One region of the Mesorhizobium sp. Cs1321R2N1 genome, then DNA from elsewhere that is predicted to be linked to it. Evidence: predicted binding sites of a transcription regulator. Region 1 holds the regulator's gene; each other region holds the start of a gene.
What was found. Region 1 encodes PhoB, which activates phosphate uptake and scavenging genes when phosphate is short. Its sites were predicted from a motif close to TGTCATNNANCTGTCAT; they were not measured.
Positions count from the first base shown of each region.

Region 2: a site for PhoB is predicted at 7,032-7,048, ahead of O7A61_RS24435 (acid phosphatase). Genes of this name have one in related genera too.
Region 3: a site for PhoB is predicted at 6,659-6,675, ahead of O7A61_RS16035 (LTA synthase family protein). Genes of this name have one in related genera too.

Region 1 covers NZ_JAPYKP010000024.1:48,654-58,751, reverse strand. The annotation lists partial or broken gene O7A61_RS09570 (substrate-binding domain-containing protein) at 1-703, opposite strand, end outside; gene O7A61_RS09565 (ROK family protein) at 974-2,221, shown strand; gene phoB (phosphate regulon transcriptional regulator PhoB) at 2,224-2,913, opposite strand; gene phoU (phosphate signaling complex protein PhoU) at 2,933-3,640, opposite strand; gene pstB (phosphate ABC transporter ATP-binding protein PstB) at 3,666-4,469, opposite strand; gene pstA (phosphate ABC transporter permease PstA) at 4,466-5,317, opposite strand; gene pstC (phosphate ABC transporter permease subunit PstC) at 5,321-6,304, opposite strand; gene pstS (phosphate ABC transporter substrate-binding protein PstS) at 6,371-7,426, opposite strand; gene O7A61_RS09530 (PAS domain-containing protein) at 7,960-10,098, opposite strand, start outside.
Region 2 covers NZ_JAPYKP010000123.1:6,819-16,916, forward strand. The annotation lists gene O7A61_RS24400 (AraC family transcriptional regulator) at 1-807, opposite strand, end outside; gene O7A61_RS24405 (VOC family protein) at 1,188-1,607, opposite strand; gene O7A61_RS24410 (hypothetical protein) at 1,909-2,034, shown strand; gene O7A61_RS24415 (aminotransferase-like domain-containing protein) at 2,041-3,210, opposite strand; gene O7A61_RS24420 (GNAT family N-acetyltransferase) at 3,395-3,853, opposite strand; gene O7A61_RS24425 (hypothetical protein) at 4,200-4,691, opposite strand; gene O7A61_RS24430 (DUF922 domain-containing Zn-dependent protease) at 4,750-5,376, shown strand; gene O7A61_RS24435 (acid phosphatase) at 5,429-6,961, opposite strand; gene O7A61_RS24440 (cytochrome-c peroxidase) at 7,172-8,401, shown strand; gene O7A61_RS24445 (SDR family oxidoreductase) at 8,645-9,349, opposite strand; gene O7A61_RS24450 (helix-turn-helix domain-containing protein) at 9,658-10,098, opposite strand, start outside.
Region 3 covers NZ_JAPYKP010000055.1:1,498-11,595, forward strand. The annotation lists gene gmk (guanylate kinase) at 1-482, opposite strand, end outside; gene O7A61_RS16005 (YicC/YloC family endoribonuclease) at 504-1,394, opposite strand; gene mltG (endolytic transglycosylase MltG) at 1,545-2,828, opposite strand; gene fabF (beta-ketoacyl-ACP synthase II) at 2,931-4,193, opposite strand; gene O7A61_RS16020 (acyl carrier protein) at 4,228-4,464, opposite strand; gene fabG (3-oxoacyl-[acyl-carrier-protein] reductase) at 4,687-5,424, opposite strand; gene fabD (ACP S-malonyltransferase) at 5,482-6,435, opposite strand; gene O7A61_RS16035 (LTA synthase family protein) at 6,681-8,642, shown strand; gene O7A61_RS16040 (pilus assembly protein) at 8,685-10,098, opposite strand, start outside.

The DNA of each region.
Region 1 (10,098 bases):
GCCCCTGCGCCGTCAGCGCCGCGACGACGCCGCCGGCGGTGCCGTCATTGGCCGCGACCACGGCGTCGACCTTATTGTCGTTGGCGGTGAGGAACTGCTCCATGTTCTTCTGGGCGTTGGCGGGCAGCCAGCCGTCCGTATAGGCTTCGCCGACATTCTTGATCTTGCCGCTGTCGATGGCTTCCTTCAGCACTTCCATCGAGCCCGAGAACAGGAAGTCGGCATTCGGATCGGCACCCGAGCCCTTGATGAAGACGTAATTGCCTTCAGGCTTCACCTTGAACACCTCGCGGGCCTGCATGCGGCCGACTTCCTTGTTGTCGAAGGTCAGGTAGAAGACGTCCTTGTTCTCGATCAGGCGGTCATAGCCGACGACCGGAATGCCCTCGTCGAGCGCCTTCTGCACCGCCGGGCCGATGGCCGAAGCATCCTGCGCCAGGATGATCAGCGAATTGGCGCCCTGCGAAATCAGGCTTTCGACATCGGTCAGCTGCTTGCCGGGATTGGACTGCGCATCGGCGGAAATGTACTTGTCGCCCGCGGCCTCGATCGCCTTCTTCATGGCGGCCTCGTCGGTCTTCCAGCGCTCTTCCTGGAAATTCGACCACGAAACGCCGATGACCTTGTCCTTCGCCTGCGCCACCGACGCCAGCGTCAGCGACATGGCGACACCCGCCAGGATGGCGACTGTGAATCTCGTCATGATATATCCTCCCTGCGCCGCGTATGGCGCGACCAAACTGGCCCGAAGGCCGGCACAAAGGCTCCATTTTTTCGAGCCTCGAAAAAACACTGGTCCATCGTCGGAACACTGTCAACATCGATTCTGATGGATTTTGAGGTGCCGTGTACCTTTTTTCGGGTCCCGCAATAAATAAATGACAGCTCCTGCCGCTTCTGCCAGTATTCGACCCGTTGCCGGAGATGTTCGAAGGGGTGTCAAGAACCGCGGCGACGGGAGGATGTGGTAAACATGTCGGTCGGAATCCGCCACGACGATCTGCGCCGGCGCAACCGCGCCATGGTGATTGCAGCCGTGCGTCAGGGTGGTCAGCCCTCGCGCACCGAGATCGCCGCCACCACCGGCCTCAGCCACTCGACCATATCGGCGATATCAGCCGACCTGATCGGCGAGGGTATCCTGACCGAAGGCAAGCCGAACGAGGCCGGCTCATTGAAACGCGGCCGGCCGCAGGTTGGCCTTGGCCTCAACCCCGAGGCCGCGGCTGTGATGACCGTGGTGCTGTCGCTGAATTTCCTGTCCGTCGCCGTCATCGATTATGCCGGCCAGGTGGTCGCCGAGGAACAGCGCCGGCTGGACACGCTGACCATGTCGCGCGAGGCGCTGATCGGCGAATGCACGGCAATAGTGCGGCGGCGCCTCGAGGACCCCGATCTCGACGTCCGCAGTATTGCCCGCATCGCGCTGGCGATCCAGGGCATCACTGACACCGAGGCGCGTGCGATGCTGTGGTCGCCGATCACGCCGCAGACGGACATTCCCTTCGCCGACATACTTGAAGCCGAGTTCGGCATCCCCGCCACCATGGAGAACGACTGCAACATGATGGCGGTGGCGCTGCGCTGGCGCGACCCCGAACGCTACCGCGACGACTTCATCGCCATCCTGCTCTCGCACGGCATCGGCATGGGCCTGGTGCTGAAGGGCGAGCTGTTCACCGGCACGCATTCATCGGGAGGCGAGTTCGGCCACATGATCCATCGCCCGGGAGGCGCGCTCTGCCGCTGCGGGCGGCGCGGCTGCGTCGAGGCCTATGCCGGCAACTACGCCATCTGGCGCAACGCCAGGCAGCTTGGCGAGGACGCCGAACCGGTCGCAGATGTCAGCGATGCGCAGATGCGGACACTCGCCGCGACGGCAAGGGAGAAAGACGGACCGGAGCGCGAAGCCTATCGCAAGGCCGGCGAGGCGCTGGGCTATGGACTGGGCAGCCTGTTCGCGCTGATCGATCCCGCACCCGTCGCCATGGTCGGCGTCAGCGCCGCCGCCTTCGACCTGATCGAGCCGGCCTTGCGCGAGGCCATCGCCCAGACCGCCGGCGGCCAGCATTCGGAATCGATTTCCTTCGACACCGAGCCGAACGAGCTGCCGCTCATCCGCGAAGGTTGCGCTATGCGCGCATTGACCTTCGTGGACCAGGAGATTTTCGCGCCGGGCGTGCTGGCGAAGCCCGGCGTTCCGGGCAAGAATGTAGCCTGATTTCAGTCTTCGCGGATCGCGTAGCCAGCGCCGCGAATGGTGCGGATCACGTCCGGCATACGGCCATTGTTAACCGCCTTGCGCAGCCGGCCGACATGCACGTCCACGGTGCGTTCATCGATATAGATCGTCTCGCCCCAGACATTGTCGAGCAACTGGCTGCGCGAGAACACGCGGCCGGGATGGCGCATCATGAATTCCAGCAGGCGAAACTCGGTCGGCCCGAGCCGGATCTCGCTCTTCTTGCGATAGACCCGGTGCGATTCCCGGTCGAGCACGATGTCGCCGACCTTGAGCACGCTGGACAGCACTTCCGGCTTGGCGCGGCGCAGCAGCGCCTTGACCCGGGCCATGAATTCCGGTGTCGAGAACGGCTTGACCAGATAGTCGTCGGCACCGGTCGAGAGGCCGCGCACGCGGTCGCTCTCCTCGCCGCGCGCCGTCAGCATGATGATCGGCAGCCTCTCGGTCTCGGGCCGCATTCGCAGGCGCCGACAGAGTTCGATGCCGGAAACCGCCGGCACCATCCAGTCGAGCACCAGGAGGTCGGGCACGTTCTCCTGGAGGCGGATCTCGGCTTCGTCGCCGCGTGTCACCACCTCGACCTGGTAGCCTTCCGATTCCAGATTGTAGCGGAGGAGCACGCCGAGCGGCTCCTCGTCCTCCACCACCATGATGCGTGGCGCGATCATCGATTGATCATCCCTGCCGTCAAGCCGCCGGCACCGACATCGCCGTCTCGTCCTGCTTCGGACGGTTGGCGGGCAGTTGCGTGCCGGTCAGCACATAATATGCATTCTCGGCAATGTTGGTCACGTGGTCGCCGATGCGTTCGAGATTCTTGGCGCAGAACAAAAGATGCGTGCAAGCCGTGATGTTGCGCGGGTCTTCCATCATGTAGGTCAGGAGTTCGCGGAACACCGATGTGTATTTGACATCGATGCGTTCGTCGTCATTCCTGAGCTTGGCGAGTGCGGCGGCATCGCCGGCCGCATATTCCTCGACCACGCCCTGCACCTGGATCAGCACCAGCTGCGCCATGGAGTCGATCGAATGCGACAGGTCGCGTGGCGTGGCGGAGAGGCCGACGGAGCCGACGCGCTTGGCAATGTTCTTGGCAAGGTCGCCGATGCGCTCGAGATCGCCCGCCATCCGGATCGAGCCGACGACATGACGCAGATCGTCGGCCATCGGCTGACGCTTGGCGATGAGGGTGATGGCTCGGTCGTCGAGCTCGCGCTGGCGCGCGTCCATGATGGCGTCGTCGGAGACGACGCGCTGTGCCAGCGCGTTGTCGGAATTCAGCAGCGCCTTGGTGGCGCCGCCGACCATCGTGCCGGCGAGATCGCCCATGTCGCTGATCAGCCTGCTGATCTGTCCGAGATCCTCGTCGAAGGCTGCGACTGTATGTTCGGCCATGATCCTGGTCCTCGTATGCGTGATATCAGCCGAAGCGGCCGGTGATGTAGTCCTGCGTGCGCTTCTCGCGAGGCGACGTGAAGATCTTCTCGGTCTTGTCGAATTCGACCAGTTCGCCCAGATACATGAAAGCCGTCTGGCGTGACACGCGCGCCGCCTGCTGCATATTGTGGGTGACGATGACGATCGTGTAGTCGGCCTGCAACTCGTCGATCAGTTCCTCGATCTTGGCGGTCGACAGCGGATCGAGCGCCGAGGCCGGCTCGTCGAGCAGGATGACCTCCGGCTTCACCGCCACGGTGCGGGCGATGCAAAGACGCTGCTGCTGGCCGCCCGACAGGCTGAGGCCGCTGGCGTTCAGCTTGTCCTTGACCTCGGTCCACAATGCGGCGCGCTTCAGCGCCTGCTCGACACGGCCGTCCATCTCGGCCTTGCTGATCTTCTCATAGAGCCTGACACCGAAAGCGATGTTCTCATAGATCGACATCGGGAACGGCGTCGGCTTCTGGAACACCATGCCGATCTTGGTCCGCAGCAGGTTGAGATCCTGCGAACGGTCGAGAACGTTCTGGCCGTCGAGCAGCACCTGGCCCTCGGCGGTCTGCTTGGGGTAGAGTTCGTAGATGCGGTTGAAGACGCGCAGCAGCGTCGACTTTCCGCAACCCGACGGTCCGATGAAGGCCGTCACGCTGCGCTCGGGCAGCGACAACGTGATGTCCTTCAGCGCCTTCGACTGGCCGTAGTAGAAATTGAGGTTCTTGACCTCGATCTTCGCCTTGGCGGCTGCCTCGGTGGCAATCGTCATGTCTGGAGACAACATCTGGCTCATTTGTCCTCTCTGCGTCCGGTCAGGCTGCGCGCAAAGATGCTGAGCGCGAGAACCGTCAATGTGATTATGAGTGCGCCGGTCCAGGCCAGTTGCTGCCATTCCTCATAGGGGCTGAGAGCGAACTGGAAGATGGTGACCGGCAGGCTGGCCATCGGCGCGTTGAGATTGCTCGACCAGAACTGGTTGTTGAGCGCGGTGAAGAGCAGCGGCGCCGTCTCGCCGGAGATGCGGGCGATCGACAGCAATATGCCGGTGACGATGCCGGAAAGTGCTGCACGATAAGCCACTGATTTGATGACCACCCAGCGCGGCGCGCCGATCGCGGTGCCGGCTTCGCGCAAGGCGTTCGGCACCAGGTTGAGCATGTCCTCGGTGGTGCGCACGACCACGGGGATGACCAGGATGGCCAGCGCGACGGCGCCGGCGATCGCCGAGAAATGCCCCATCGGCCGCACCATCAATTCGTAGACAAACAGGCCAATGATGATCGACGGCGCCGATAGCAGAATGTCGTTGATGAAGCGCACCACGGTGGTGAGTTTCGAGAAGCGGCCGTATTCGGCCATGTAGGTGCCGGCCAGAACACCGATTGGCGTGCCGACGATAACGGCGATGACCGTCATCACCACGCTGCCATAGATAGCGTTCAGCAGGCCGCCGGCATCGCCGGGGGGCGGCGTCATCTGCGTAAACACATCAAGGGAGAGCCCGGCTGCGCCTTTGTAGACCAATGCGCCGAGGATCAGTGCCAGCCAGGCAAGCCCGATGCCCGCGGCGGCGACGCACAGCGTCATCATCACCGAGTTTCTGGTCTTGCGGCGGCTGTGAAGCGACGAGGCTGTCGACATCGGTCAGGCTCCGGTGCGGGCGTCGATGCGCATCAGCATGTAGCGTGCGATGGCAAGGATGAGGAAAGTGATGACGAACAGGATCAGGCCAAGCGCTACCAGCGAGGACGTATAGAGGTCGCCGACGGCTTCGGTGAATTCATTGGCGATGGTCGCGGAGATTGTCGTTGCCGGCGCGAACAGCGAGGTCGAGATGCGGTGCGCATTACCGATCACGAAGGTCACCGCCATGGTTTCGCCGAGCGCGCGGCCAAGGCCAAGCATGACGCCGCCCATGATGCCGATGCGGGTGTAAGGGATGACGACGCGACGTGTCACTTCCCAGGTCGTGCAGCCAATGCCGTAGGCGGACTCCTTCAGCACCGGCGGCACCGTGTCGAACACGTCCTTGGTGATCGAGGTGATGAAGGGCAGCACCATGATGGCGAGGATCAGCGACGAGGTCAGCAGGCCGATGCCGTAGGGCGGACCGGCAAACAGGCTGCCAAGACCGGGAACGCCATGGAAAACGCTGATGATGAAGGGCTGCACCGTCGTCTGCAGGAACGGCGCCAGGACGAACAGGCCCCAGATGCCGTAGATGATCGAAGGAATGCCGGCCAGCAGTTCCACCGCCATGCCGATTGGGCGCCGAAGCGGGCGCGGGCAAAGCTCGGTGAGAAAAATGGCAATGCCGATGCCGAGCGGCACGGCGATCAGGATGGCGATGGCCGATGTGACAATGGTGCCATAGATAGGCGCCAGGGCGCCGAATTTCTCCGTCACCGGGTTCCAGCTCTCGCTGGTCAGAAACGAGAAGCCGAAGGTCGACAGTGCCTGCCAGGAACCGGCAAACAACGAGATGGCGACGCCGCCAAGCAACACCAGCACGAGAATGGCGGCGGCGCGGGTCAGCCCATGGAAGATCGAATCTGTTAACGCGAAGCGTCTGACGATGGCGTCGCGCGAGCCCTTAATGGCTGGCAAGGCTTCCTGGACAGCACTCATGTCAAGCTCGGCTCTTTGTGTTGAGAAAAAGGAGCGCCGCGTGAAGCGGCGCTCCTTCGGGTGATGTTACTCGCCAGCGTAGACCGGCTTGCCGCCGGCCTGGATGTCGGCCTTCCACGAAGCCTTGATCAGGTCGACGACGCTGTCGGGGATCGACACGTAGTCGAGCGTCTTGGCGGTTTCTTTGCCGTCCTTGTAGGCCCAGGCAAAGAACTTCAGCGCTTCGCCGGTGGCAGCGGCATCGTCCGGAGCCTTGTGGATCAGCACCCAGGTCGAGGCGGCGATCGGCCAGGTGGCGTCGCCGGGCTCGTTGGTGATGATGACGTTGAAGTTCTTCGCGCCCTTGAAGTCGGCATTCGAAGCGGCGGCGCCGAAGGATTCGAGCGACGGCTCGACAACCTTGCCGGCTGCATTCACCATCTTGGAGTAGGACAGCTTGTTCTGCTTGGCATAGGCATATTCGACGTAGCCGATGCCGCCGTCGGTCTGCTTGACGGTGTTGGCAACGCCTTCGCTGCCCTTGGCGCCGACGCCGGTCGGCCATTCGACGGCCGTGTCCGAACCAACCTTGTCCTTCCAGTCGGGCGACAGTTTCACCAGGTAGTCGGTGAAGTTGAAGGTCGTGCCCGAACCGTCCGAGCGATGCACGACGGCGATCGCGGTCGACGGCAGGGTGAGCGAGGGGTTCAGCGCCTTGATCGCGGCGTCGTCCCAGGTGGTGATGGCGCCGAGATAGATCTGGGCCAGCGTCTTGCCGTCGAGGACGAGTTCGCCCGGCTTGATGCCCGTGAGGTTGACGATCGGCACGATGCCGCCCATCACCATCGGGAACTGCACGAGGCCGTTCTTTTCGAGGTCTGCATCGGACATCGGCTTGTCGGTGGCGCCGAAGGTCACGGTCTTGGCGATGACCTGCTTGATGCCGCCGCCGGAGCCGATCGACTGGTAGTTGAGACCGATGCCGGTGTCCTTCTTGTAGGTGTCGGCCCATTTGGCGAACACCGGATAGATGAAGGTCGAGCCGGCGCCGGAAAGATCAGCTGCCATTGCTGCGGAAAGGGTGAGGGTGGACGCCGCAGCCATTGCAATCGCAACGGCCGCCGAGCGGATGAAATGTCTCATGTGGCCTGCTCCTGTTCGGAAGATGGTCTCTCGGCGCCACTTCTTTCCGGCGCCCGCTGAGGCCAATAGCCTTGGATTATAACAGTCGCATGACAGTTTCATGTCAGCCCGGTAACGCGTCGCCGGCACCGGGAAAAGCACCGGTGTCGGGCGCTGCGCGGCGCGGTCCGAGTTTACCGCCGGAATCAGGGGCTTGAGCCGTTCGACGGGTGGAAGCACCCGGAATTCGACGGGGCTTTCCCAAGTGAAGAAAATCCGGACGGGAGCGCGTTGCTCGCAGCCAGAGCGTGTCATGGCCGGGCCATCGCCAAAAACAGGTCCGTTGGGGTAGAGTGACACTGTTTCTTGCAGGCGGTCGCTGCTCCCGCCCGTAACTGAGAAGAGCGGAATTCGATTTTACTATTGTTCCGGCTGGACACCGTCTTTGATATGGCGCGATCGCGCCATAGTCACTGCACGCGGAAGTAGCGGCAAATCCCCTGGTGATTCCCTCGATTTGCCTCACCGGATCCTAAATCCAGGCGACGCGGGCGCTATCCCGCGTTGCGGTGGACCTGACGGCCGGCGCCGACCCAGCGCTCGACCTTCTCGAGCAGGGCCTTGGGGCTGATCGGCTTGGGCAGATAGTCGTCCATGCCCGCCTCCAGGCAGCGTTCGCGGTCACCCTTGAGCGCATGCGCGGTGACGCCGACGATCGGCACATGCGTACCGGTTTCCTGCTCCAGCAGGCGGATCGCGGCCGTCGCTTCGAGACCGCTCATCTCCGGCATCGAGACATCCATCAGGATCATGCACGGATTGAGCGTGCCGAAGGCGTCGAGTGCCTTGCGGCCATTGCCGACGATCTCGAAACCGTAGCCGGTCTCGCCGAGGATCTGGGTGAAGACCATCTGGTTCACCTCATTGTCCTCGGCCACGAGGATATCGAGCCTGTGCCCGCCCCCGGTGGCAGGCAGCCTGGGACGAACCGGCGGCGGCTGCAACTGCGCGCGCTGCCCGGAAAGCGCCAGAGGCGACCGCGGGGTAATCTCGAGCGCCTCGCTCGCTGGCGGCTGAACGGCCTGGTCGTTGGTGGCGTGGCGATGGCGCTGGATGGTCGCGACCAGGGTCTCCAGGAGCACCGAGGAGCGTGCCGGCTTGATCAACTGCGCGTCGATGCCGAGATCGCGGTAGCTGGTGTTGGCAAGCGACTGGTCGACCGAGGTCAGCATGATGATCGGCGTGTCCGCGAGGCCCTCGGTGTTGCGCACGATGCGCGCCATTTCGGCGCCGCTCATCTCAGGCATCTGATAGTCGAGCACGACACAATCCACCGCCACGCCATAGGCTGCCGCGGCGATCAGCACCTTGAGACCTTCGGCGCCGCTTTCGGCCGCGCAGGAATCGAACGTCCAAGAGGTCATCTGCTCGGTCAGGATGGCGCGGTTGACGGCATTGTCGTCGACGATCAGCACGCGTGCGCCCGTCACGTCCACCGGCGTGATGCGCTGCCCGTTCTGCTGCCCGGCCCCCGGCAGCGTCACCGTGAACCAGAAGGTCGACCCCTTGCCTTCGGCGCTCTCGACGCCGATGTCGCCACCCATCAGGTCGACCAGCCGCGAGGTGATGGCAAGGCCAAGCCCGGTGCCCTCGTGGCGCCTTGTCGACGACGTGTCGACCTGGCTGAATTTCTCGAACACCAGTTTCTGTTTTTCCTCGGGGATGCCGATGCCGGTGTCGGTGACCGAGATCGTCAGCCTGGTTCCCGTCGGAACTCGTTCGCCGCTCACATCGACCAGCACGTGGCCTTCTTCGGTGAACTTCACCGCATTGCCGAGCAGGTTGGTGACGATTTGCCGGATGCGGCCGACATCGCCGATAAACAGGCTTTCGAGCCGCGGCTCGATGCGCACGATGAGCTCGAGGTCCTTTTCCTTGGCCCGCGTAGACACCAGCGTCGCCACGTCCTCGATCGCCTCGGCGAGATTGAAGGGCGCCGGGTCGAGCACCAGCTGGCCGGCATCGATCTTGGAGAAATCCAGGATGTCGTTGATGATGGTCAACAGCGCATTGCCCGATTTGACGATGATGTCGGTGAATGTCTTCTGCTTCGGGTCGAGATTGGATTTGGCCAGCAGTTCAGCCATGCCCAGCACGCCATTCATCGGCGTGCGGATCTCGTGGCTCATATTGGCGAGGAATTCCGACTTGGCGCGATCGGCGAGCACGGCGCGCTGACGCGCTTCGCTGAGCTCCGCCTCACGCTGCTTCAGTTCCGTGATGTCGGTCGTCGAACCGATCAAATAGAGCGAACCGTCGGAGGCGATCATTGCGCCCTTGCGGGCGAACTGATGCCTGACGCTGCCGTCGGGAAGGCGCACCGTCTCCTCAATCTCCTGGGTCTCGCCGGTACGCAGCACGGCGAGATCGCTGGCCACGAAGGCCTCGCCATCCGGCCCGAAGATCTCGACGTCGGTGTTGCCGATCGCCTCCTGCTTGCTGAAGCCGGTGAGGTCGCACCAGCCCTTGTTGACATAGAACTGCCTGAGATCGGAGCGCTTGGCGTAGATCGAGACCGGTACATTGTCGATCAGGCTGCGGAACACCTCGTTCTCGCGCATGCTCTCTTCCAGAGCTTGCTCGCGTGCCTTGACGTCGGTGATGTCGGTGCTGGAGCCGACCAGATGCACCGA
Region 2 (10,098 bases), on a different contig from region 1:
CAGTTCGAGAATATGCTCGGCGAAACTGGAGCCCGTTTCCTGCAGGAGATCATGGACATAGCGCGCGGAAAGCCGCAAATGCTGGGCGATGTGCTGGGCCGAGATGGCGGGATCGGCGAAGTTGTCCCGCATCTTCTGCAGGATGGCCTGCAGCCTTGCCGCGCGCAGGCCGCGCACGCCCGCCAGCTCGGCGATCTCGCCCTTGGCGCCGGTCGCCAGCCCGATCAGGTCGACGATCGTCTCGGTGGCGTGGGCGACAAGGTCGGGCGAGAGCAATGCCGGTCCCGCTTCCAGGAAGCCGCAATAGCGCTTGAGCATATCGAGCGCTTCATTGTCGGCGCCGATGGTCAGCGCCAGGCGATCCTCGATATGGGGGAAGGCATTTTCCAGGATTTCGCGGGGCACCACGACATTGGTCCAGACATTTCGGTCGCCGCCGGTCATTTCCAGCGCTTCCGAAGCCGAGACCAGCGCGCCTTCGCCCCTGCCGATGCTGTAGTCGCGGCCGGTCTGCACGCCGCTCAGCTTGGTGTCGCCGTCGTTGACCAGCAGCAGGTAGCCGTCGCGGCCGTCATCGGCGATGTTGCGTGTCTTGCGGCTGGCATGCCTGATCGTCCCTGCCATGCGCCCCAGCACCAGCGGCCCGATGGCGGTGGCTTCGATATCCGCCTGGAACGGCACGTTGCCGGAGATGGCGTATTCGACCGACCATATCTCCGCGACATGGATGTCCTGCCAGAGCGCGAAGCGCGCGCGGTCGTCGAGATGCGGCGGCAGGTCGACCGACGAGAAGACATTCTTTTTCAACGACCAACCGGCCTTTCCCGCGCACGCGTCTTCCCTGAAGCCGCACCGTATGGGAGCGATTTGCCTCTTGTCCAGAGGCGGCGTTATCCATGCCCTGCAGGACAATTTCAGTGCCGCCCAGATCAAGGGATCCGATCCGATTCGCCGGCCCCGCATTCGATTTCCAAAATACCAGGAATGCGGGATGGGAATCACCCGGCCTCGCCTGGTGCGGCAACCCGCGAGCGGTCACGGCCTAGGATGTGTTGAGATTCAGGTCAGGCCGAGCCGAAAATGGTGGATTCCGAGAACCGGAGCGGAGCGTACGTTTGGGTACGTGAGCATCGGAAGCGCAGGAAGCCGGCATTTGCAGGCCGACCTCACCTGAATATCAATACACCCTAGAACGTGATCTTCACGGAAGCGGCACTCCGGTTGGCCGGGCCGTGGTGGACGGCCTCGATGTTGTTGCCGTCCGGGTCGAGCAGGAAGGCGGCATAATAGCCGGGATGATAGGGCCGCTCGCCGGGCGCCCCGTTGTCCGTGCCCCCGGCCTCGAGCCCGGCCTTGTAGAAGGCATCGACCATGGCGTGATCCCTGGCATGGAAAGCCAGATGATGGCGGCCGGTCAGCTTTCCCTGTGCGGCCCGGCTGTCGACGCTGGAGATGAACAATTCGTCCGCCCAGAAATAGTCCTCGCCGGTGCCGCCGATCGGTATACCGAGCACCTGGAAGAGCGCCTCGTAGAAACGCCGGCTGGCGGGGAGATCCCGGACCACGAGCTGGAGGTGGTCGATGAGCCGGCCGCGATGCAGTTCCATGAAAGCTCCTCCTCGCAAGGAAAGCTCCTCCTCGCAAGGCCTCGAATTTAGGCGCCGGCGGCAAGGCGTCAACGCGGAGCGCGTGCATCTGCTGACAACCAGCGACAATTTTTTGGACCCGACGGAACTTTTCGGCTGACCGGAAGTTTGGTGGCGCGGCGGGAGGATGGCGATTGGATTGTTTTCAGAGGTTTGAAGCGCTGGTCGACAGCGCCGGCGCCGACGACATCGAGGAAGCGAACGCATTGCTGCGCCGGTTCAAGGACAGGTCCGAAAAGACGGCGCGGCCATCGACGAGTTCATGCTGGACTTCAAGACATTGGTCTTCGTCGTCGAAACCGGCCAAGAGGAATTCCAAAAGCCGATGCGCAAGCTCGCCCGCGCCAGGCTCGCGAAGCTCAAGCAACTGGTGAACGTGCCGGCGTAAGCTTGGCTAACCCTTGAGCAGCGCCGCCAACCGTGGAATGCCCTCGCTCACCGCGCGACGGTCGGCCAGCGTGAACGACAGCCGCAGCGTGTTGCGGCCGGTGCCGTCGGCGTAGAAGGCATTGCCGGGCACGAAAGCGACGCGCGCCTCCTTCACCGACCGCGCCAGGAGTTCCGTGGCATCGGTGCCTTCCGGCAGCGTCACCCAGACGAACATGCCGCCTTCCGGGCGGCTCCAGCTCACGCCCTCCGGCATATTGACTTCCAGCGCGCCAAGCAGGCCGTCGCGGCGCTCGCGATAGGCGCCGATGAGTTTTTCCACCTGGCTGTCGAACACGGATTCGGCGACGCGGTGCATCACCATCTGGTTGACCGACGGGCTGTGCAGGTCCGAAGCCTGCTTCATCAGCACCAGTTTTTCGACCACGTGGCGCGGCGCGCAGACCCAGCCGACGCGCATGCCCGGCGACAGGATTTTCGAAAACGAGCCGCAATAGAGCGTGCGCGCCTTGTCTATGCCGCCGGAGCGCGCGCAGTCGAGCGCCAGGATCGGCGGCACACCTTCGCCGTCATAGCGCAGCGCCCGATAGGCGGCGTCCTCGATGACGGCGATGTCGAGCTCGCCGGCAAGGTCGAGCACGGCCTCGCGCTGCTTTCGGTCCAGCGTGGCGCCGGTCGGGTTGGCGAAGTCGGGCACCAGATAGGCGAATTTCACCCGCCCGTCATTGGCGGCGGCAGCGGTATGGTAGGCCGCCGGCGTCATGTTGCCGCCTTCGGGCCGCAGCCGGTCGTAGCGCGGCTCGTAGGCGTTGAAGGCCTGCAGCGCGCCGAGATAGGTCGGCCATGTCACCAGCGCGGTATCGCCCGGCGACAGGAACAGCTTGCCGAGATAATCCAGCGCCTGCTGGGAGCCGGAGGTGATGAAGATGTTGGCCTCGTCGCAGGCAATGCCGAGCTTGCCCATCTGCCCGGCAAGCCAGCGCCGCAGCGGCAGATAGCCTTCCGAAACCTGGTACTGCAGGGCCGCCCCGGCTTCCGCGCCGCCCAGCACATCGCCATAGGCATCGCGGATGGCGTCGGACGGAAACAGCGACGGATCGGGAATGCCGCCGGCGAACGAAATGATGTCGGGCTGGTCGAGCAGCTTCAGCAACTCGCGGATTTCCGACGCCTTCATACGCGACGAGCGCGAAGCCAACAGGTTCAAAAGGGTCAAGACATGCCTCCCCGGCGTTTTCTTATATAGGTCAACCTGACTGACCTATATCTGGTTTGCCGGGCGATTTGAATAGTGCCTGAAAGGCTTCCGCTATACGCCAGCCGCCGCCAAGCCGGAACCGGCGACAGCGTGCGCGCGTCCGCTAAAGGCTCTTCTTGTAACCAATATGGCTGGCGGTGAAGCCCAAGCCTTCATAGAAGCGGTGGGCGTCCGCCCTGCCCTTGTCGGTGGTGAGTTGGACAAGGCCGCAGCCGCGTGCCCGGCATTCGTCGATCGCCCATTCGAACATCTTCTTGCCCATCCCGTCGGAGCGCCTGCCGCTGGCAACGCGAACCGCCTCGATCTGCCCCCGCCAAGCACCCTTGCGCGAGAGCCCGGCAAGGAAGGTGATCTGCAAGGTGCCGATCACCTTGGCCCCATCCACAGCCACGGCAAGCAACTGGTTGGGATCGGCGTCGATGGCGTTGAAGGCATCGAGATAGCCTTGCGCCAACGGCAACGAGGCATCCTCGCGGGTCGCCCCCAGCGGATCGTCGGCGAGCATGGCGACGATGGCTGGCAGGTCGGAGGCGTGTGCCTTGCGGAATTGGATGTTGGCCATAGCGGATGAGATACGGCCAGCCGTCCCCGGCGGCAAGGTTCAGCTCCCCCTTCCCCCCTTGTGGGGGAAGGTGGCCTCGCGAAGCGAGGTCGGATGAGGGGTGTTCCAGCTTGGCAACATGCTTCTCGCGACACCACATTACGCTGAATTATCAACGGATTATTTCTTTCGGCACCCCTCATCCGTCTCGGCGCTACGCGCCGATCCACCTTCTCCCACAAGGGGAGAAGGAAGAGGCATCATCGCTCGCGAAGTTGGATGTGATGGGATAGTGGCGGGCTGACGTTCAGATGTCAGGATGACGACAATATGGATAGCTGCCACAGCTGCCGCACAGCACCACCAATCAATCCCCATCCCCCGCGGGCTTGGCCTTGCCGCACCGCGCCAGCACCTTGCCGATGGCCGCGCTCGATCCCTTCAGCGGAAAGCTGATAGCGCCATATTTGGCCGCGCTGACCGACACGTCCCCCTTCGAGCGCAGCAGGTCGAGCAGCGGATCGGCCTTGGCGAGATCGACCACGAAATAATTGTACATTTCCTCCAGTTGCAGCGTCTTGGTCACCGTCTTGCCATCGGCCTTGAAGTCGAACGAACCGCTGATGCCCAGTTCCAGCTGCGGGCCGCTGGCACCCAGGTCGTAGCTCAGAACCGGATTGTCGAAGCAGGTCAGCATCAGATGCGCGTCGCCTTTCGGCCCGCCGCAGACGGAAGCCGTCAGCACGCTGCCGCCCTCGTCTTCTTCCATCTTCGCGCTCCAGCCGCAGGACGCGGCAAAGGCCGGCTGCGCGCCAAGCAATGCCGCCAAGGCTCCGGCGGCAACGACATATCTTTTCATGACTTCCCCCTTCGGGCATTTGCAGCACCCGCCGGCAGCATATAGGAAAAGCCTTTGAATGGCATTGCATGTGCAGGGCGCCTTGGTGTTGAGAGCTTGTATTCGCCTGTGTCTTGTGACAGCCGCCCTGGTGGCCTCGCCGCTCGCCGCGCAGGCCGAATGGAAGCCGGTCGAGAAGGTCGAGACCTACGCCATTTCAGGCCAGTCCGGGCTGGAGCTCTACCGGTCGATCGGCCAGAACGGGCCGAATGCCGGCATTGCCCGCGCCATCGCCCACACCAATTTCAAGCTGACCTGGACCAGGGATTATCAGGCGCATGCCGGAGCCTGCGTGCTGGTTTCGGCGAAGCCCAAGCTCATCATCACCTATACCTTGCCCAGCCCCTCATCGCCGCTGTCCTCCGCCATCCAGAAGAACTGGGAGGTTTTCCTCGCCGGCGTCAGCGCCCACGAAAAGGTGCACGGCGCGACCATTGTCGACATGGCGCGCAAGATCGAGGCGGCGACAGTCGGCCTGACCGTTCCCGACGACCCAAAATGCAGCAAGATCCGGATCGAGATGACCAAGCGCCTGTCCGCGCTCTCGCAGGCGCAGCGCCAGGCAAGCCGCGATTTCGACCGCATCGAACTCGGCCAGGGCGGCAATCTGCAGAAGCTCATTCTTGCCCTGGTGAATGGCGGCTGAGAAGGCCACCGCGCCCCGCGGCGCGGCGGCATATCCGCGGTTCGGGTCGGGTCTACCGGCTGAGGTCCAGTGCCGCGCTCAGATCCCCCATTGGCGGCTCGCCATTGGCGGCCAGCGCCTTGTCGCGGGCAACGATGCCGGTCAGCACCGGCAGGTCGTAGCGCGCGGTGATGAAGCGCAGGATCGACGTCGTGTCGTATTGCGTGTGGTCGACCGTGCCCATCCTGGCATAGGGCGAGACGATGAAGGCCGGGATGCGGTTGCCCGGGCCCCAGCGGTCGGCCCGGGGCGGCGCGACATGATCCCAGAAGCCGCCATTCTCGTCATAGGTGACGACCACCAGCATGTGGCCCCATTGCGGGCTCTTCTCCAGATGCGAAACGAGATCGGCCAGATGCCGGTCGCCGCTAGCCACGTCGGCATAGCCGCCGTGCTCGTTGAGATTGCCTTGCGGCTTGTAGAAGGCGACCTGCGGTAGCTTGCCGTCATCGATCGCCTTGATGAACTCGGCGCCATCCAGGCCGCCGTCCCTCAGATGCTCTGTGCGCGCGGCGGTACCGGGCGCGTAGGCGGCAAAATAGTTGAAGGGCTGGTGGTGGAACTGGAAGTTCGGCACCGGCGTCGCGTTCTTACCGTCGAGCGTTGCCTGCCAGGCGCCGGCATACCAGGCCCAGTTCACCCCCTTCAGCGACAGCAGATCGCCGATGGTGATGTCGTGCTGCGGCGGCAGCGTGGTGGGCGCGGCCGGGTCGGCCAGCGCCTTGTCGCCGCCCTCGGCCGGCTTGTTGGCGCTCGGCTGATAGGGCGGCTGCATGGTGTTGACGGCATGGAAGTCGGGCGTGATGGCGCCGTCATTGACGAATTTCGGTACGCCGCCCAGTGCCGAGGCCGGCGAATTGTCGGCGACCTTCAAGGTTGTGCCATCGGCTTCGACCACGGCGATCTGGCCCTTGATCGGACTGGTGTCGGCGTGGGGGTAGACCGGCGTACAGGCGCAGGCGAGCTGGAAATGGTTGAGGAAGGAGCCGCCGAAGGCGCCCTGGAAGAAATTGTCGGCCAGCACATACTTCTTCGCGACCTGCCACATCGGCAGGATAGAGCCGTCATAATGGCCCATGACAAGGCCGCCGGAATCGGCCCAGGCGACGAATTTGTCGTTCTTGCCGCCGTCGATCTGCATCTGCTCCTGGTAGAAGCGGTGCCACAGATCATGGGTGATGACGTTGGTGCCTTCGTTGAAGCCCTTGGGATCGTCAATGGCGAAGGCGGCGTTGGCCAGATGCGCGGTCTCAGCCTCCGTCACCACGGGCGTGACGCCCTTTCCGGTCAGCCCGCCCCAGGTCGGCGGCAGCTCGGTGAGCGGCTTGCCGTCGCGGTCAAGCTGCCGCGCCTGGTCGGCCGAGACATTGGCCAGCCCATTGGCGCCGGGGAAACCGCCATAGAGATTATCGAAGCTGCGGTTTTCGGCATAGATGACAACGACGGTGTCGATCTTGTCGAAGCCCGGAGGGGCGGCATTGGCCGCGAGGGGAAGCAGGGCCGAACCGGCCAGGCAGAAGGAAGTGAGGAGCTTGAGCCTCGTCATCGGGAAGACCTCGTGGCTTGACTGTGGCTAGAGGGCGCGGAAACCATAGGGGCAGCTAACGCGGATGCCTTGTCACCTTTGTGACATCCGCCGCCGCGGCGAACACGGTTTCGTGAGCACTGGGGCCGGTCATCAATCCGTTGCACTCCATTCCTATTTCCCGGCCAAAGCGGACCATGCTCCATGACCAGAAGACGATGGAAAAGCCTGATGATCGCGATTGCCGCGATCTCGACATTTGGCTGTGCCGCGCCCGCGAATACGGCGGATGGCGTCCATCCCGGTCCGCTATCGCGCGCGCAAGCTTTCGCACGTGCCGAGGCGCTTACCGCCTTGGGGCGAAAAATGTTCTTCGACCCGGCGCTGTCGGCCTCGGGCAGGCAGGCCTGCTCGTCCTGCCATGATCCGCGCCATGCTTTCGGTCCGGCCTCGGCAGCTCCGGTCGAGATGGGCGGGCCGCATCTCGACCTGCCCGGCGTGCGCGCGGTGCCCTCGCTGCGCTATCTCCAGGCCGCTCCCGCCTTCACCGAGCATTTCTACGATTCCGACGACGAAGGCGACGAGAGCGTCGACAACGGTCCGACCGGCGGCCTGACCTGGGATGGCCGCGCCGACCACGGCACGGATCAGGCGAAAATTCCCCTGCTCTCGCCCTTCGAGATGGCCAACAAGGATGCGGGGGCTTTCACCGCCGCCCTGCGTAGATCGGCCTATGCCGACGAGTTCAAGGCAACCTTCGGCAACGATGTCTTCGACCGCCCGGGCGACGCCTTCGACGCCGCCGCCGAGGCGCTCGGCACGTTCGAGCAGAGCGCCGCCGATTTCTATCCCTATTCCAGCCGCTACGACGCCTTCCTCGCCGGCAAGGCGACGCTGTCGGCGCAGGAACGGCGCGGCCGCGCCCTGTTCGAGGACGAGGCGAAAGGCAATTGCGCCTCCTGCCACCTCAGCGAACCCGCCAATGACGGCGAGCCGCCGCAATTCACCGATTTCGGCTTGATCGCCATCGCCGTGCCGCGCAATCCGGCCATCCCGGCCAACGCCGACCCCGCCTATGCCGATCTCGGCCTGTGCGGCCCGCTGCGCACCGATTTCCACGGCCGCACCGGCTATTGCGGCCTGTTCAAGACACCGACGCTGCGCAATGTCGCGCTGCGCAAGAGCTTCTTCCACAACGGCTACTTCCACGTGCTGCGCGAGGCCGTCGCCTTCTACGCCAGCCGCGACACCGACCCCGGCCACTGGTATCCCAGGAATGCAGACGGCATGGTGAGACAATATGACGATCTGCCAAAGGCTTACTGGGGAAATCTCAACCAGGACCCACCCTTCAACGGCAAAAAACCCGGCGACAAGCCGGCGCTCGACGACACCGAGATCGACGACATCGTGGCGTTTCTGCGGACGCTGACGGATGCGGATCAGGTGGCGGGCCACTGAAGCGTCGGGACGAGCATGGCACCCAAAACGGAACGCCGGCGGGCCAGCGCCCCCCTCTGTCCTGCCGGACATCTCCCCCTCGAGGGGGGAGATCGGATGTCACCATGGCTTTCGCTAATTTTCGGTGTTGAGGAAAAGAACCGGCGCCAAAGCTGCCAATCTCCCCCCTTGAGGGGGAGATGCCCGGCAGGGCAGAGGGGGGCGCTGGCCCGCCGGCGTCTCCAAGAAATCGGACCAAATCCCTCAAAGCGCCCTGATCACGCCCCCATCCACGCGGATACTCTGCCCGGTAATATACCCGGCCCCTTCCGAAGCCAAAAAAGCAATGGTCGCGGCGATCTCCTCGCTCGTCCCGTAGCGCTGCATCGGCACGTTGTCGCGGCGCTCTTCGGTGGTGGGCAGGCTGTCGATCCAGCCGGGCAGCACATTGTTCATGCGCACATTGTCTGATGCATAGGTGTTGGCGAAAATCTTGGTGTAGGCCGCAAGGCCGGCGCGGAACACGGCCGAGGTCGGGAACATCGCGCTCGGCTCGGCCACCCAGGCCGTCGAGATGTTGATGATGGCGCCGCCCTTCTGCTTGACCATCTGCGGCGCCACGATACGCACCGGCCGGATGACGTTCATCAGGTAGACGTCCATGCCGGTGTGCCACTGCTCATCCGTGATCTCCAGGATCGGCGCGCGCGGCCCATGGCCGCCGCTGTTGACCAGCACGTCGATGCGGCCATAGCGCTCCAACGTCAGGTCGGCGAGACGCTGCAGGTCGTCGTTCGACTGGTTGGAGCCGGTGACGCCGAGCCCGCCAAGCTCCTTGGCCAGCGCCTCGCCCTTGCCGGACGAGGACAGGATCGCCACCTTGAACCCATCCGCCGCCAGGCGCTTTGCCGCCGCCGCGCCCATGCCGCTGCCACCGGCCACGATGACAGCTGTTTTTTCTGAATTCATTGGGTTTTCCTCATCGAGTTGGCGGGAGTTTTCAGCGAGTCATATAGCTGGTTTCGTCGGCCAGTTCGAACCAGAAAGACAGAATGGACCTGCAGAAAAACGAGAGCCGGTGGCGCTGCCCCCTCGTTGCCCTGCCGGGCATTTCTCCCCGCATAGTGACAGGGAGAAAAGAAGCTGGCTGCAACGCGGCTCGACTCCTGCAACGCTGATGATTGGCGAAATCACAGATGACAGCGCCCCTCTCCCCGTCTCTATACGGGAAGAGGATGCCGGCAGGCAGGTGAGGGGCAGCGCTGACATTCAGCCTCCTACCCCTCCACCGTCTCCAGCACGGAGAGCAGCGTGCCTTCCATGTCGGGCTCGTCGCCGGAGCAGACGCACAGCATCTCGGCGTCGCCCTCGCCCACCGAGAGATAGGCGTGGCCCATGGTGGAATCGATGTAGACGCTCTCGCCCGCTTTCAGCCGCACCGGCGCGTATTGGTCGGTGTGCAGTTCGATCTCGCCCTTGAGCACGATCAGGAACTCCTCGCCGGCATGCCGGGTCAGCGGACCGAACTCTTCCGGCGTGCGGGCGCGCGCATAGGCGTGGATCGGCACCATGCGCTTGCGCACCAAGTCGGTGGCGAGATACCGGTAGTCGTAGTTGCGGGTCAGCTGGCGCAGTGTGTTGGACTGCGAGGTCACCGAACGGCGGGTGCGCGCCGCCGGCTGCTTGCGGTCGCCGCTGAGCAGCTCCGTCACATGGAT
Region 3 (10,098 bases), on a different contig from region 1:
TTCTTCAGCCGCGTCTCGATCACCGCTTCCTGGTCCTCGGCGCGCCGCTTCAGCCGCGCCTTCAATTCCTTCATCGACGGAGGCAGGATGAAGATCGAGACGATGTCGGCACGCATCTTCTCCTTGAGCTGCTGGGCGCCCTGCCAGTCGATGTCGAACAGCATGTCGCGGCCCTGCGCCAGCGCCAGTTCGGCCGGCTCGCGCGGTGTCGCATAGCAATTGCCGTGCACTTCCGCCCATTCGAGGAGCGCGTCGGAATCGCGCAATCGCTCGAATTCGCGCAACGTGCGGAAATGGTAATGAACGCCCTCGATTTCCGAACCGCGGCGTGGCCTCGTGGTGACCGAGACCGACAGTTCAAGGCTGGAGTCGCTCTCCAGAAGATTGCGCGCGATCGTCGACTTGCCGGCACCCGATGGCGACGACAGGACGAGCATCAGCCCCCGGCGGCGGATCCGGGACCCCATATCCCTGGGAACCATCGGTTCCTTGGCGACCATCGGCTACTCCAGATTCTGGACCTGTTCACGAAACTGGTCGACGACCGCCTTCAGTTCGAGCCCGATCGCGGTGACGGCGGCGGCATTCGACTTCGAACACAGCGTATTCGATTCGCGGTTAAATTCCTGTGCCAGAAAATCGAGCTTGCGGCCGACGGCGCCGCCGCCCTCGAGCAAGGCCCGGCCAGACGCGACATGCGTTTTCAGCCGGTCGATCTCTTCGCGAATATCGGCCTTGGTGGCAAGGAACGCCGCCTCCATGTGCAGCCGGCTTGCATCCAGATTGGCGGATGCGTCCATCAGCAGCCGGACCTGCTCGGCAATGCGTTCGCGGATCGCCGCCGTATCGCGTGACGGGTCGGCTTCCGCGCGCAGCGTCAGTGTCTCGATGGTGTCGATATGGCCGGACAAAAGCACGGCCAGCGCGGCGCCCTCGCCTTGCCTGGCCTGTTCCAGGCCGTTCAGCGCCACGTCCAGCGCGGCCATGATGGAGGTATCGAGCGCGGCCCGCACTTCTTCGGTTTCGATGGTTTCGGCAACGTCGAGCACGCCACGCAGCGACAGCAATCCGTCAGCCGTCGCGGGCGCAACGCCGAACTGTTCCTGCAGCCGCTTGGCCAGACCGGCGAGATCTTTCAAAAACGCCTCGTTGACGACAGGTTGCGTCTGCGCGCTGGCGGCGCGGCCGATGGTCAGCGTCGCCTGGAAATTGCCGCGGGCGAAACGCTTCTGCAGCGTTTGCCTGACCACAGGCTCCAGCCGCTCGAATCCCTGAGGCAGCCGCAGGCGAACCTCGACGCTCTTGCCATTGACGGATTTGACTTCCCAGGCAATCGCGGTGCCGTCATGCTCGGCGACGACGCGCGCAAAACCGGTCATGCTCTGCAAATTCATGTCGCCCTGTACACCCCTGGCGCCTTACCCCGAAACGGTTTTCCGGAGGGGCAAGCGCGGCTTAAAATGACCACACCGCGAATGCGTCGAAATCGGACGCCCGGCGTTCCTTCAAATGTCAGGCCGCCGCCTTCCAGGCCTTTCTTCACCTTACTGGACCGCGCCCGCATCACCGCCGGCATCGCCGTTGTCACCACCGGTGCCGTCGCTGTCGTCAGCAGGCTTGTCGGAAGCAGGGTTGTCGGCAGCAGGCTTGTCGGCACTGCCGCTGGTACCGGCGGCAGCGGCGGCCTTGGCTGCTTCATCGGCCTGCTTCTTCTGCAGCGCGCGATAGCGGGCGACGTTTTCATTGTGCTCGTTCAGGGTCGACGCAAAGACGTGACCGCCCGTGCCGTCGGCGACGAAATAGAGGTCGTCGGTCTTCGACGGATTGGCCACGGCCTCGAGGGCCGCGCGGCCTGGATTGGCGATAGGCGTCGGCGGCAGGCCGCTGATCACATAGGTGTTGTAAGGCGTCTGCTTCTGGATGTCGGACTGGTAGATCGGGCGGTCCACCGGCTTGCCCTTGCCGCCAAACAGACCATAGATGATGGTCGGATCGGACTGCAGGCGCATGCCCTTGGCCAACCGGTTCAGGAAGACAGCAGCCACCCGTGAGCGTTCATCGCCCTTGCCGGTTTCCTTCTCGACGATCGAGGCCAGGGTGACAAAGTCCTCGACGTTGGCCAGCGGCAGATCCGGCGCGCGCCGCTGCCACACCTCATCGACCAGTTTCTTCTGATCGGCGAGCAGCTTTTCGACCATCTGCTGACGCGTTGCGCCACGCGTGAAGCGCAGCGTGTCGGTGGCAAGGCTGCCCTCGGGGGGCGTCTTCGCCGGCATATCGCCGCTTAGGGCGGGTTCGTCGGCGATGCGCTGCAAGGCCTGCTCGACCGTCAGCCCTTCGGGAATAGTCAGCGAGTACATCACCGACTTGCCGCTCTTCAGGAGTTCCATGATGTCGCGCATGGATGCCCTGGGCTTGATCTCGTATTCTCCGGCCTTGAGTGCCGAATCGTTGCCGAAGGCACGCACGCCGAGGCGGAATACGCGGGCGTCGCTGATCAGTCCGCGGCGCTCAAGCTGGTCGGCGATATCCTGGACGCCACTGTTGGGCTTGACGAGGAAAGTGTCGCCATTGGCGGCAGGGCCGGGCTCGGTAAACTCCTGCTTGCCGAAATAGAGGGCCACGCCCGCCGCCAGAACCATCAGCATCACCGAGGAGATGACGAAGTTCATGAACACGACGACCTGGCTGCGCGAAGCGCGCGAGCGTTTCGGCGGCGGCGTTCCGGCTTCCGGCCGCAGCGCCTCGCTGGCCGTCTTCGGCACGATCGGCCCGGTATTCGCCGGCCTTTGCCCGAATTCTCCGTTGCCTGACGGATTTGTGTTCATTTCGCCCTACCGTTCGATCTCTCAACGAATCCCCTGCGGCAGAGTAGGGGCGAATATGGCAAAATTGACGGCACGCCAAAGCATTGCCCGGCAACCGGACCGTCAGCCATTATACCGCTGGAAGACGAGCGAGGCGTTGGTGCCGCCGAAGCCGAAGGAATTGGACAGGGCTACGTCGATCTGGCGAGGGCGTGGCTTGTTCGGCACCAGGTCGATCGCGGTTTCGCGTTCGGGATTGTCGAGGTTGATGGTCGCCGGTGCGATATTGTCGCGGATGGCGAGGATCGAAAAGATCGCTTCGGCCGCGCCGGCTGCTCCCAGCAAATGGCCGATCGACGACTTGGTCGACGACATTGAAATCTTGGACGCCGCATTGCCGACCAACCGCTCGACAGCGCCGAGTTCGATCGTATCGGCCATGGTCGAGGTGCCGTGCGCATTGATGTAGTCGACATCGGCTGGCGTAAGCTTTGCCCGGTTCAGCGCCGCCGTCATGCAACGGAAGGCCCCGTCGCCATCTTCTGCCGGTGCGGTGATGTGATAGGCGTCGCCGGTCAGGCCGTAGCCGGTCACCTCGGCGTAGATCTTCGCGCCACGCGCCTTGGCATGCTCGAGCTCTTCCAGCACGACGACACCGGCGCCTTCGCCCATGACGAAGCCGTCGCGGTCGCGGTCGTAAGGCCGCGAGGCCGTTTGCGGGCTATCGTTGCGCTCGGTCGAGAGTGCCCGGCAGGCGGCGAAGCCGGCGAGCGAAAGCCGGGTCACCGGCGATTCGGCGCCACCGGCCAGCATGATGTCGGCATCGCCGAAGATGATCAGCCGGGCGGCGTCGCCGATGGCGTGCGCGCCGGTCGAGCAAGCGGTGACCACAGCGTGGTTGGGGCCTTTCAATCCGTGCCGGATCGAAACCTGGCCCGACACGAGATTGATGATATTTCCGGGAATGAAGAACGGGCTGATGCGGCGCGGCCCGCGTTCCTTGAGGATGATCGCGTTCTCGGCGATGCCCTCAAGACCGCCGATGCCGGAGCCGATCAGCACACCGGTGGCGCAACGCTCCTCCTCGGTGGAAGGCTGCCAGCCGGAATCCTTCAGCGCTTCATCGGCGGCCGCGATCCCGTACAGGATGAAGTCGCCGATCTTGCGAAGTTCCTTCGGCTCAAGAATGGCTTCGGGATTGAGCGTGCCGTTGGAGCCGTCGCCACGCGGAATGACGTGGGCGATCTTGCAGGCAAGATCGTCCACCTCGAACTCGGTGACGCGCTTGGCAGCGCTGCGGCCGGTCAGCAGTTCCTTCCAGCCGTGCTCGAAGCCCATACCGAACGGTGAAACCAGGCCAAGGCCCGTGACGACGACACGCCTCATCGCAGGTCCTCCCCGGTGATGACTGCCGAAAGCGTCAGGCCGAAGCCTTGTCGATGTACTTCACCGCATCGCCGACGGTCAGAATGGTCTCGGCTGCGTCATCGGGGATCTCGACGCCGAATTCTTCTTCGAACGCCATGACCAGTTCGACCGTGTCGAGGCTGTCAGCGCCCAGATCATCGATGAAGCTCGCCTGCTCCGTCACTTTGTCGGCATCGACGCCAAGGTGTTCGATGACGATCTTCTTGACGCGCTCTGCGGTGTCACTCATTTGGGCATCCTCGTCTTTTGTTTGTCTGTCTTCGTTAGCGGGCGGAATGCCGCTAATCAAGCTGAAAGATGGTCCTGCCGGAAACGCAACGGCCACGGACCGGTTTTTGCCCGAACCGCCGGGTTGCGGGCCGCATTACACGAAAAATAGCCAAGGTCCAAGCCGAAATGGTGGGTTTTCACAGCGCGGCGATGTTACCGCGGACCTCGCTCAGATCCTCGCTCAGATCATCGCCATACCGCCATTCACATGAATGGTCTGCCCGGTTACGTAGGCGGCCTCGTTCGAAGCCAGATAGGCAACGGCGGACGCCACTTCGGCACTGGTGCCCATGCGCTTCGTGGGGATCGCCGCCATGATCGCCTCTTTCTGCTTGTCGTTGAGCTTGTCGGTCATCGCCGATTCGATGAAGCCCGGAGCGACGCAGTTGACGGTGATGTTGCGGGTGGCGATTTCCTGCGCCAGCGACTTCGATAACCCGATCATACCGGCCTTGGAGGCACAGTAATTCGCCTGGCCGGGATTGCCGGTCACGCCGACCACCGAAGTGATGTTGATGATGCGGCCATGGCGGCGGCGCATCATCGGGTGGGTCAGTTCACGGGTCAGCCTGAAAACGGCGGTGAGGTTAACCTCCAGCACCGTATCCCAGTCGGCGTCCGACATGCGCACGAACAGGCCGTCCTTGGTGATGCCGGCATTGTTGACCAGAATGTCGACGCCCTCGAGATCGGCCTCCGCCTTCTGGCCGAGTGCCTTGACCTCGTCGCGGTTCGACAGGTTGGCCGGGAACAGCTTGACCCGGTCGCCCAGTTCGGAGGCCAGCGTTTCCAGTTTCTCGAGGCGCGTGCCGTGCAGGCCGACGATCGCGCCCTGCGCATGCAACACCCTGGCGATCGCCTCGCCGATGCCCCCCGATGCGCCGGTGACAAGCGCCTTGCGGCCGGTCAATTCGAACATTTTTGTCTCCAGGTTGAGAAGAGGGCATCCCGTATAGGGATGGTATCAAATGGCGTTTTATGCAAGCGCCGCCAATGCCGCCTCGACCTCGGCCGCGGAACCTACAGAGGCGGTGGCGATGTCGCGGTTGATGCGCCGCGCCAGGCCCGAAAGCACCTTGCCGGCGCCGATCTCGTAAAGCGTGGAGACGCCGTTGGCTCCGAACCATTCCACCGTTTCGCGCCAGCGCACGCGGGCAACCACCTGTTCGACCAGACGCCGTGCGATCTCATCGGGGTCACTGGTCGGAGTGACGGTGACGTTGGAGACGATGGGCACGACCGGCGCGGCCCTCGCGACGCTCGACAGCGCCTCGCGCATGATCTCGGCCGCCGGTGTCATCAGCGCGGAATGGAAAGGCGCCGAAACCTGCAGCATCAGGGCCCGTTTGGCACCCTTTTCCGTGCACAGTCTCGCCGCCAGTTCCACCGCGGCTCTCGTGCCTGATATGACCAGCTGGCCGCCGCCATTGTCGTTCGCCACCTGGCAGGCGGCGGCCTTGCCAGCGCCCAGGGCGGCCTCGGCACAGGCAGCTTCGACATCGGCCTGCTCCAACCCGATGATCGCCGCCATGGCGCCCTCGCCGGCCGGCACCGCCGCCTGCATGGCGTTGCCGCGAATGCGCAGCAGACGGGCGGCATCGGCAACGGAAACGAAGCCGGCGGCGGCGAGTGCCGAATATTCGCCCAGCGAATGGCCGGCGACATAGGCGACCTTATCCTTCAGCGAGAAACCGCGCGCTTCCAGCGCCCTGATCGCCGCCAGCGATACCGCCATGAGGGCCGGCTGCGCATTGGCCGTCAGCGTCAGGGTTTCTTCGGGACCTTCCCAGATCAGCTTCGACAGGTTTTCGCCGAGCGCGTCATCGACTTCCTGGAAGATCCTGCGCGCCTCGGGAAAGGCATCGGCGAGATCCTTGCCCATGCCGACAGCCTGGCTTCCTTGTCCTGGAAAGGTGAATGCGACGGCCATGCGGGGGCTCCCCAGACTTGTTTTGCTTGACTGATACTACGAATTTTCCCTGCCTGTGACGCAAGGCAGGCCGCCAAGTCAAGCCCGGTTCAACCCGGAGCCGAACCCGAACCATGCGCCGAGCGCCTGTTCCCAAAGGGCTTTGCGACGATCACACCTGATGAAAACCGCTCACGAATCGTTTGCTGGCTCTTCTTATTTCCGCCATAGGCGCTAGCTTTGCGTGACAATTATATGACAATCGAATGACGTGGATTGTCTTGGGGTGGGAAGTTAAAGTGGCAAAGAGCTTCAAACGTGCCGGCAACGCCGCGCCGCAGTTCCTGGAAGACGATCCGTCCACCGGCTATCTGCCGGGCCGGCGATGGCCGGTCGTCCGTTACGGGCTGATCAGCCTGGCGATCTCGGCAGTGCTGGTGTTCGCCATCGAACTGATCGTGCGCGGCGATGTTGCCGGCACCGTTTCCTTCTTCCTGCAGCCGTTCAAGCCGGGCTGGACAACCATCGTCGTGTTCGCGCTGGTCCTGATCGGTCTCGACGCGGTGCTCGGGCGCAGTCATCAGAGCCTGATGATCGTGGCGCCGCTGACCCTGTCGCTGGCCTTTGTCGGCCACCAGAAATCGCATTATCTCGGCGATCCGCTCTACCCCACGGATTTTCTCTATGCCCGCCAGATCTTCGCCCTGCTGCCGCTGCTGGTGCGCGAGCGGCCTATGACCGCGCTCGCCATGGTCGCGGGCATCGTCGCGGGCCTGTCCCTGCTCGTCTACGGCTGGCGGCTTTGGCGCCGCAAGGTTCCAGCCCTCAGCCACAAGGGCCGCCTTGCCCGGCTGACGCTGGCGGTGCCGCTGCTCGCCTTCTTCGTCTCGATCATGGACTACGCCACTTTCTCGTGGACGCGGGACCGGCTGCAGATCATCCCCATCATGTGGGACCAGAAGGAAAACTACGCCTCCAACGGCTTTGCGCTCGCCTTCGCACTCAACGTGCCGATGGCGCATGTCTCGGCACCACCAGGCTATTCCGACAAGGCAATTGCGGCCATTGACCGAACCAATGTGACGGCCTCGGTGCCTACCGAGAAGCCCGACATCATCGTCGTCATGAGCGAATCCTTCTGGGATTCAACCAAGCTGCCCGGCGTCACCATCACCCCGGATCCGATCCCCAATGTGCGGGCGCTCCGTTCGGGCTCGATGTTCTCGCCCGAATTCGGCGGCATGACCGCCAACATCGAATTCGAAGCGCTGACCGGGTTCTCGAACGCCTTCCTGCCGGCCGGCAGCATCCCCTACCAGCAATATGTACGCACCCCGACGCCGTCGATGGCGACCTTCCTGAAGAGCGAAGGCTATAGGGCACGCGCCATCCATCCAGGCACAAACTGGTTCTGGAATCGCGGCGCGGTCTATGCCGATTTCGGCTTCAACGACTTCAAATCGGAAGAGACGCTGCCGCCCATGGAAAAGCGCGGACCGCTGGCATCCGACGCCGCGATGACCGACGAGATCATCCGCGAAGCCGACGCCAGCGACGACCCGGTCTTCTTCTTCGCCGTCAGCCTGCAGAACCATGGCCCGTATGAACCGAACCGCTATTCGAACCCGACCCACTCGGTGCAAGCCCCGATCAGCCAGTGGGCGCGTGACTCGCTGATCTCCTACGCCGAGGGTTCAGCCGACGCGGACCGCGGCCTCGAGCGGCTGATCGAATGGGCCAAGACGCGCGAGCGGCCAACGATTGTCGCCTTTTTCGGTGACCACCTGCCGCCGCTCGGACCGGTCTATGTCGAGACCGGCTTCCTGAAGGACAATGTCGCGCCACGCAAGGAACCGACGCCGGAGGCGGCTCTCGAACACCACGCGACACCGCTGATCATCTGGTCGAACCGCTCGGGCCCGGTCGAGAATCTGGGGACGGTGAGCCCTGCCTTCCTGCCCTATCATATCCTCACCGCCGCGGGCATCACCCACCCCTACTACACCGGTTTCCTGGGCGACATGCGGCAGCGCTATCGTGTCGTCGACCGCAATTTGTTGCTGACGCCGACGGGCGAGGCCACGTCCGACTGGGCGCGACAGAAGGAGATCGACCCGGCGATCCGCGATTTCCGTCTGTTGCAATACGACATGATGTTCGGCAAACGCCTCGCGGCACCCGACTTCTTCCCTGAAACGGTCGACAAGGTTGTCTCCCATACCAGTTGAGCCGACCGGTCGGCTCAGGCCCGATGCTTTCGGGCCATGGGTTCAATTCGTCAATTGCAGCTTCGAGAACTTGTTGGCGATCTGCAGGAACACGTCCGGCAGTTTGGTCGGGTCATTGACGGCATAATAGTTGCTCGGGTCGGAAGCGCAGGCGCTGTAAAGCGTGCGGTTGGCGGGCGTGTCGGATTGCAGCACCAGGGTGTAGATTTGCACCCCCTCGTTCTTCAACTGCGTGCAGACGCTCTTGGTCCAGCCGTCGACATTGCGGGCCGCCGTCGCCTGGTTATCCGACCCGAAGCGGCCACCCGCCAGATAGCCATAGGATGTGTAGTCGGATTTCGTCGGCTGTTCGCTCGCACCATAGACGACATTCTCACCGTCGGTGAGCAACAGCACGATCTTGCTGATGCCAGGCGTCTTCCACGGCGCCCCGTCGGTATAAGGCGGAGCGGGCGACAGCACACGCATGCCCCACGACAGGCCCTCCGACACATTGGTGCCCGAGCCGTTCCACTCGGTCATCTGGCTTGCCGCCTGGCGCAGCTTGTCGAAATCTTCGGTCAAGGGAACGACAGGGGTCGGGCAGGAACGGTTCGGGCCAACGGTGACGGAAGTTCCTGTCTCGGTGATAAGTTCCTTTTCTGGCGCCACATATTTGGCGACTTTTTCCTTGGTGGCTTTGTCGGGATCGCTGCCGAGGCCGCTGAAGTCGATGCCGAGCCGGTTGTTGCCTTTTTGTTTGTCCAGCTTGACCGTGTCGCCGGTGTCGGCGAGATAAGAATTGTTGTAGTATTTTGCCTCATTGCCATAGGTGCTGGACGGCATCTGCGCATCTCCGGGATCATCCGGCGCAAAATAGGGAACGAACAGCGTGTCGGGCTTGGTCGGGTCGGGCGGCGTGTCGGAAATGTTGTAGGCGCCGGGCCGCGCCTCCACGCAGCCCTTCCATCCCGTGTCGTTCCATCCGGGCTCGGCCCATCCGGTGTCCTTGAGCTGCTTGAACAGCGCCATGTGGTTCGGGCGTTTGCCGTCGATGACGGGGAAATTTATGCCGTTGGTCGAGGATTTGCCGTCCATATCGATCCAGGACGGGTCGAACCCGTCGCCGTTGACGTTGACGGCCGTGACGAATGGCACCAGTGAGGCACGGACCTGGCGCGTCGGCGATTTTGTCGATTCGAGAGTATCGAGCAATGATTTGGTCGCGGCCCTGAGCGCCGTCATACGGGCGCCGCGCATCGAGCCGGTATTGTCCAGCACCAGCACGACTTCGAGCTGATTGTTCGATTCGACCGCCGAGGCATCGACCACGATGTGCTTGCTCTGGCCAAACAGGAAAGCGAAGTTCAGATTGACGTCGGCCGAGGCGACCGCCTTGGTCTTGATGAAATTGACGCCCTTGTCGACGGTCAGCGTCGCCTGCGCGTTGACGAGTTCGCCATGCCCGGCGATGTTT